Regions from separate parts of the Stutzerimonas tarimensis genome, predicted to be linked through region 3. Evidence: predicted binding sites of a transcription regulator. Region 3 holds the regulator's gene; each other region holds the start of a gene.
The links. Region 3 encodes sigma-54, which starts transcription at its own class of promoters, with help from an activator protein. Its sites were predicted from a motif close to ANTGGCATNNANNTTGCTNT; they were not measured.

Region 1: a site for sigma-54 is predicted at 813-832, ahead of flgB (flagellar basal body rod protein FlgB). Genes of this name have one in related genera too.
Region 2: a site for sigma-54 is predicted at 1,242-1,261, ahead of glnA (glutamate--ammonia ligase). Genes of this name have one in related genera too.

Annotation. Positions count from the first base shown of each region.
Region 1 covers NZ_JBHRXZ010000003.1:166,889-169,153, forward strand. Annotated here, with positions in the region: gene dcd (dCTP deaminase) at 1-241, shown strand, start outside; gene ACFOMF_RS02775 (DUF2288 domain-containing protein) at 313-642, shown strand; gene flgB (flagellar basal body rod protein FlgB) at 866-1,264, shown strand; gene flgC (flagellar basal body rod protein FlgC) at 1,280-1,720, shown strand; gene flgD (flagellar hook assembly protein FlgD) at 1,733-2,265, shown strand, end outside.
Region 2 covers NZ_JBHRXZ010000026.1:37,645-39,909, forward strand. Annotated here, with positions in the region: gene glnA (glutamate--ammonia ligase) at 1-1,149, opposite strand, end outside; gene thiI (tRNA uracil 4-sulfurtransferase ThiI) at 1,478-2,265, shown strand, end outside.
Region 3 covers NZ_JBHRXZ010000018.1:64,209-66,473, reverse strand. Annotated here, with positions in the region: gene lptB (LPS export ABC transporter ATP-binding protein) at 1-316, shown strand, start outside; gene ACFOMF_RS08710 (RNA polymerase factor sigma-54) at 442-1,950, shown strand; gene hpf (ribosome hibernation-promoting factor, HPF/YfiA family) at 2,012-2,265, shown strand, end outside.

The DNA of each region.
Region 1 (2,265 bases), on a different contig from region 3:
GGGCAAGAGCACCTATGCGCGCTGCGGCATCATCGTCAATGTCACGCCGCTGGAACCGGAGTGGGAAGGGCACGTGACGCTGGAGTTCTCCAACACCACCACCCTGCCGGCGAAGATCTATGCCAACGAAGGCGTGGCGCAGATGCTGTTCCTCGAATCCGACGAGGCCTGCGAGGTCTCCTACCGGGATCGCGGCGGCAAGTACCAGGGCCAGCGTGGCGTGACCCTGCCGCGTACCTGAGTGCGGCGCCGGGGAGCCTTCGATGCGTCCCTGGCTGGCCGTGATGAGTGCTTTTCTCCCATGAGGGTGTCATGTCAGAAGAAACCAGCAACGCTCGCAGCCTGCTCTACGCCAAGCTGCTCGGCGAAACCGCGGCGATCAGCTGGCAGGAACTGGAGCCGTTTTTCGCCCGTGGCGCCACCCTGCGGGTCGCCAGCGACCTGAATCTGGTCGAAGTGGCGACCGCCGTGTCACTGGACGAAAAGGCGCAGGTAGCCGGCTGGCTCAGCGCTGGCGGCCTGGGCAAGCTCGAAGCGGAACAGGCGCAGGAGTGGATCGCCTGCGATGCCGGTCTCTGGGCTGTCGTGGTCGCGCCCTGGGTGTTGGTGCAGGAGCGCCAGCGTCCTTCCGCGGAGGGTTGAAGCGGGGCGCTCGATGAGCCCGCCAATCTGAGTCCGCCGCCGCCTCCGTGTGGCGGAAAACCGTCTTTCCGGCCCGCATCCTGGGCCGTTTCCGCTTCAGACACCTCCCGATTTTTTGACGCCTGGCGTCTCTGATACAAATTTATCCTTACAAATCAGCTGTCTACGCAGATGGCATGGGCTTTGCTCTGCTGATTCCAGGCAGTTTTCCGAGGTCAGGATCATGAGCATCAGCTTCGACAAGGCATTGGGCGTCCATGAGCGGGCGTTGGGCTTTCGTGCACAGCGGGCAGAGGTGCTGGCAAACAACATCGCCAATGCCGACACGCCGAACTACAAGGCGCGGGACCTGGATTTCTCCGCCGTGCTGGCCGCCGAACAAGGCAAAGGCGGTTTCGGCATGGCGCGGACCAGCGAGCGGCACATTGCCGCCGCCGGCGTCGAGCTGGCCGACCCGGGGCTGCGTTTCCGTAATCCGGCCCATGCCGCGCTTGATCAGAACACCGTCGACATGCAGGTCGAACAGGCCAACTACGCGCAGAACGCCATCGATTTCCAGGCCAGCTTCACCCTGCTCAACAGCAAGCTCAAGGGCATCGTCAGCGCCCTGCGCGGCGAATAACAGGAGGATCGACCCATGTCGCTCAGCAATGTCTTCAACATCGCCGGTTCCGGCATGAGTGCCCAGAGCACCCGGCTGAACACCATTTCCAGCAACATCGCCAACGCCGAGACGGTGTCGTCCAGCGTCGATGAGACCTATCGCGCGCGCCATCCGGTCTTTGCCACTGTGCTGCAGCAGGCTCAAGGGGGCGGCGGCTCGCTGTTCGCCGATCACGACCAGGCCGGTGCGGGTGTGCAAGTGTTGGGTATCGTCGAAAGCCAGGCCGAACTGCAGGCCCGCTATGAGCCCAACCATCCGGCCGCTGACGACAACGGCTACGTCTACTACCCCAACGTCAACGTGGTGGAAGAGATGGCCGACATGATCTCGGCAAGTCGCTCGTTCCAGACCAACGCCGAGCTGATGAACACGGCAAAGACCATGCTGCAGAAGGTGCTGACCCTGGGTCAGTAAGCGAGACAGACCATGAGCACAAGCGCAATCGGGGCGGGTAGTTCGGTACTCGACCAGTACCAGATCCAGAGCGACCGCAATGCCAAGGACGGCGAGCTGGGCAAGGATCAGTTCCTGCAGCTGCTGGTCGCCCAGCTGAACAACCAGAATCCGCTCGAGCCACAGAGCAACGGCGAGTTCATCGCGCAGCTGGCGCAATTCAGTACCGTCGAGGGGGTGGAGAAGCTCAATTCCAGCGTGCAGTCGATCCTCACCGGCTACCAGTCGTCACAGGCGCTGCAGGCCTCGTCGCTGGTCGGGCGCAAGGTGATCGTGCCCACCAGCCAGGCGGTGGTCGACACCAGCCAGACCTTCAGGGCCAATACCGTTCTGCCCATCTCCAGCAGCAACGTCTACGTCAATGTCTACGACACCGCCGGGTCTCAGGTCAGCCGCATCAACCTTGGCCAACAGAGCGCCGGGACCGTCTCCTTCATGTGGGACGGCAAGGACAGCAGCGGTGCCACGCTGCCGCCGGGCACCTACCGCTTCGAGGCGCAAGCGAG
Region 2 (2,265 bases), on a different contig from region 3:
CTGGATACCGTCCAGGCCGGCCATCAGCAGGGCAGCGAAGGCCAGGTAGGGGTTGGCAGCCGGATCCGGGAAGCGTGCTTCGATACGACGAGCCTTCGGGCTGTTGACGTACGGAATGCGGATCGAGGCGGAACGGTTGCGAGCCGAGTAGGCCAGCATCACCGGAGCTTCGAAGCCCGGGACCAGACGCTTGTAGGAGTTGGTCGACGGGTTGGTGAAGCCGTTCAGCGCCTTGCCGTGCTTGATGATGCCGCCAATGAAGAACAGGGCGGTCTCGGACAGGCCGGCATAGCCTTCTCCGGCGAAGGTGTTCTTGCCATCCTTGGAGATGGACATGTGCACGTGCATACCCGAGCCGTTGTCGCCATACAGGGGCTTGGGCATGAAGGTGGCGGTCTTGCCGTAGGCATCGGCCACGTTGTGCACGCAGTACTTCAGGGTCTGGACTTCGTCGGCCTTGGCCACCAGGGTGTTGAAGGCAACGCCGATCTCGTTCTGGCCGGCGGTAGCCACTTCGTGGTGGTGAACCTCGACCTTCAGGCCGAACTCTTCCAGTGCGTTGCACATGGCGGTACGGATTTCGTGGTCGTGGTCGACTGGTGGTACCGGGAAGTAACCGCCCTTGACGCCCGGACGGTGGCCCTTGTTGCCGCTCTCGAAGTCGGCGTCGGTGTTCCAGGAAGCCTGTTCGGAGAAGATCTTGAACATCGAGCCGGAGATGTCGGACTTGAACTTCACTTCGTCGAAGACGAAGAACTCGGGCTCCGGGCCGAAGAAGGCGGTGTCGCCGATACCGGTGGACTTCAGGTAGTCCTCTGCGGCGCGAGCGATGGCGCGCGGGTCGCGCTCGTACGGCTGCATGGTCGAGGGTTCGATGATGTCGCAGACCAGGATAAGGGTCGGCTCTTCGGTGAACGGATCCAGCACGGCGGTGCTGTCATCCGGCATCAGGATCATGTCGGAAGCTTCGATACCCTTCCAGCCGGCGATGGAGGAGCCGTCGAACATCTTGCCATGCTCGAAGAAGTCCTCGTCATCGACATCGCGTGCCGGGATGGTGACGTGCTGCTGCTTGCCTTTGGTGTCGGTGAAGCGGAGGTCAACCCACTTCACGTCGTGTTCTTTGATCAGTTGAAGCGACTTCGACATGATGCTCTCCAAGTAGTAAACGTTGCTGGCGATGCGTCCGTTGCGGCTCTAGCCGGGCAAGGATAATCCGCCTTGGCAAACTGCCTCACAAGGGAGCAAATCTTATGCCAGCTACCCATTGTGGGGCTAAGCCCTTTTGGCCGGGGTGTTGCGTGAGTCGGGCGCAACAGGCATGCGCGAAAAGAGCACAAATATGGTGCGCCTCATTTATAGCAAGAGCCAATATGGTGCATGGAGGCGATTTGCAAAACCCCGACTAAAGGCAAGCCGGTTTCAGCTATAATCCGCGCCTTTTCCTCCTGCGGCTGCTGGCCACCTGTTCTTTTTCATGAAGCTGATCGTCAAGGTTTTCCCGGAAATCACCATCAAGAGCCGACCGGTGCGCAAGCGCTTCATTCGGCAGCTGGTGAAGAACATTCGAGCCGTGTTGCGCGATCTCGATCCCGAGCTGCGCATCGAGGGTGAATGGGACAATCTCGAGCTGGAAACGGCGGTGAGCGACCCGCGCACCCTGCGCGACCTTATCGAGCGGTTGAGCTGCACTCCCGGCATCGCGCACTTTCTGGAAGTGCATGAGTACCCGCTGGGCGACTTCGACGATGTGGTGGAGAAGTGCAAGGCGCACTTTGGCCCGCGCCTGCCGGGACGAGTGTTCGCGGTGCGCTGCAAGCGGGCCGGCAAGCACAGTTTCAGCTCGATGGAGCTCGAGCGCCACGTGGGCAGCCAGTTGCGGCAGCAGTGCGAGGCCGCGGGCATCTCCCTGAAGGCGCCGGAAGTCGAAGTACGGCTTGAGGTGCGTCACGACCGGTTGTTCATCATTGATCGCCAGCACCCCGGCCTGGGCGGCTACCCGCTCGGGGCACTCGAGCAGACCCTGGTGCTGATGTCCGGGGGCTTCGACTCCACCGTGGCGGCCTGGCAAATCATGCGCCGCGGCATGCTGACCCACTTCTGCTTTTTCAACCTCGGCGGGCGGGCCCATGAGCTCGGGGTCATGGAGGTTGCCCATTACCTTTGGAAGAAGTACGGCAGCTCGCACCGGGTGCTGTTCATCAGCGTGCCCTTCGAGGAAGTGCTGGGCGAAATTCTCGAAAAGGTGGATGACAGTCACATGGG
Region 3 (2,265 bases):
CCTCTCCGGCGGTGAACGGCGCCGCGTGGAAATCGCCCGGGCACTGGCCACCGCACCCAAGTTCATACTGCTCGACGAGCCCTTCGCCGGCGTCGACCCGATCTCGGTCGGCGACATCAAGCAGATCATCCATCACCTGCGTGACCGCGGCATCGGTGTGCTGATCACCGACCACAACGTCCGCGAAACTCTGGACATCTGCCAGACGGCCTATATCGTCAGCGAAGGCCAGCTGATCGCCGAAGGCGATTCCGCCAGCATCCTTTCCAACCAGCTGGTGAAAGAAGTGTATCTGGGGCATGAATTCAGGCTTTAAGCGACGCACTAGGGTCTAGGCAAAGCCTGCTGTATCAGGCATATAATTTGCTTTGAGCGGCGCCAAGCGCGCCGGTGAAGTCGAACGGGCGCGCGCGCCGGGAACCGGGCAGCAAGTTTGCAACCATGAAACCATCGCTAGTCCTGAAGATGGGCCAGCAGCTGACGATGACACCGCAGCTGCAGCAGGCCATACGTTTACTCCAGCTATCCACCCTGGACCTGCAACAGGAAATCCAGGAAGCGCTGGAAGCCAACCCCATGCTCGAACGCCAGGAAGACGGCGACGATTACGAGGGAACCGGCGGTGACGGCGCGCCCGATGCACAGGACGGAGGCGGTAGCGAATCCTCGGCACCTGAGCAGGAAAGCCTCTACGAGGCGGCAGACCCTGCCGAAGCGACACTGGGCGAGGGAGACTGGAACGAGAGCATTCCCAACGAACTGCCGGTCGATACCGTCTGGGACGACATCTACCAGAGCAGCGCAAGCAACCTGCCCAGCAACGATGACGATGAATGGGACTTCACCAGCCGCACTTCGGTGGGTGAGAGCCTGCAAAGCCACTTGCTGTGGCAGCTCAACCTGGCCCCGATGAGCGATACCGATCGGCTGATCGCGATGACGCTGATCGACAGCATCAATGCCCAAGGCTATCTCGACGACAGCCTCGAAGAGATCCACGCCGGGCTCGATCCCGAACTGGAGATCGAGCTCGACGAGGTGGAAGTGGTCTTGCGCCGCATCCAGCAGTTCGAGCCGGCCGGCATCGGCGCCCGCGACCTCAGGGAGTGTCTGCTCCTGCAACTGCGCCAGCTGCCCGTCGGCATTCCCTGGCTGGAGGAGGCCCAACTGCTGGTGAGCAATCACCTGGAAGCGCTGGGCAGCCGCGATTACAGCCTGCTGATGCGCCGCATGAAACTCAAGGAAGAGCAGTTGCGGGATATCATCGAACTGATCCAGACGCTCAATCCGCGCCCGGGCTCGCACATCGAGGCGAGCGAGCCGGAGTACGTCGTCCCGGACGTCATCGTTCGCAAGAACAACGGCCGCTGGCAGGTCGAACTGAACCAGGAAGCCATGCCACGTCTGCGCGTCAATGCGCATTACGCCAACCTGGTACGACGCGCCGACTCCAGTTCCGACAACACCTTCATGCGCAACCAGCTGCAGGAAGCGCGCTGGTTCATCAAGAGCCTGCAGAGCCGTAACGAGACGCTGATGAAGGTGGCTACCCAGATCGTCGAGCACCAGCGCGGCTTTCTCGACTATGGCGACGAGGCCATGAAGCCGCTGGTCCTGCATGACATCGCCGAAGCCGTGGGCATGCACGAGTCGACCATCTCGCGGGTCACGACCCAGAAATACATGCATACCCCGCGCGGCATCTACGAGCTCAAGTACTTCTTCTCGAGCCATGTCAGCACCGCCGAAGGCGGCGAATGCTCCTCCACTGCAATCCGCGCGATCATCAAAAAGCTGGTCGCTGCGGAAAACGCAAAAAAGCCGTTGAGCGACAGCAAGATCGCTGGTCTACTGGAAGAACAAGGCATCCAGGTGGCACGCCGTACGGTGGCTAAATACCGGGAGTCGCTGGGCATCGCCCCGTCCAGCGAGCGCAAGCGGTTGATGTGATAGTTTTGGCAGCGGCAGGCCGTCATGCCTACCAATTTGCTGGTACACAAGGAGAAGCAGTATGCATGTCAATATCAGCGGGCATCATCTCGAAGTAACTGACGCACTGCGTGAATACGTCGACGAGAAGTTCGAACGCCTGGCACGTCATTTCGACCGCATCATCAATGTCCAGGTTATCCTCGAGGTCGAAAAGCTCAAGCAGAAGGCCGAAGCGACGCTGCACGTCGCGGGGCGCGAAGTGGTCGCCAACGCGGAACATCAGGACATGTACGCCGCCATCGACTCCCTGATCGACAAGCTCGACCGTCAACT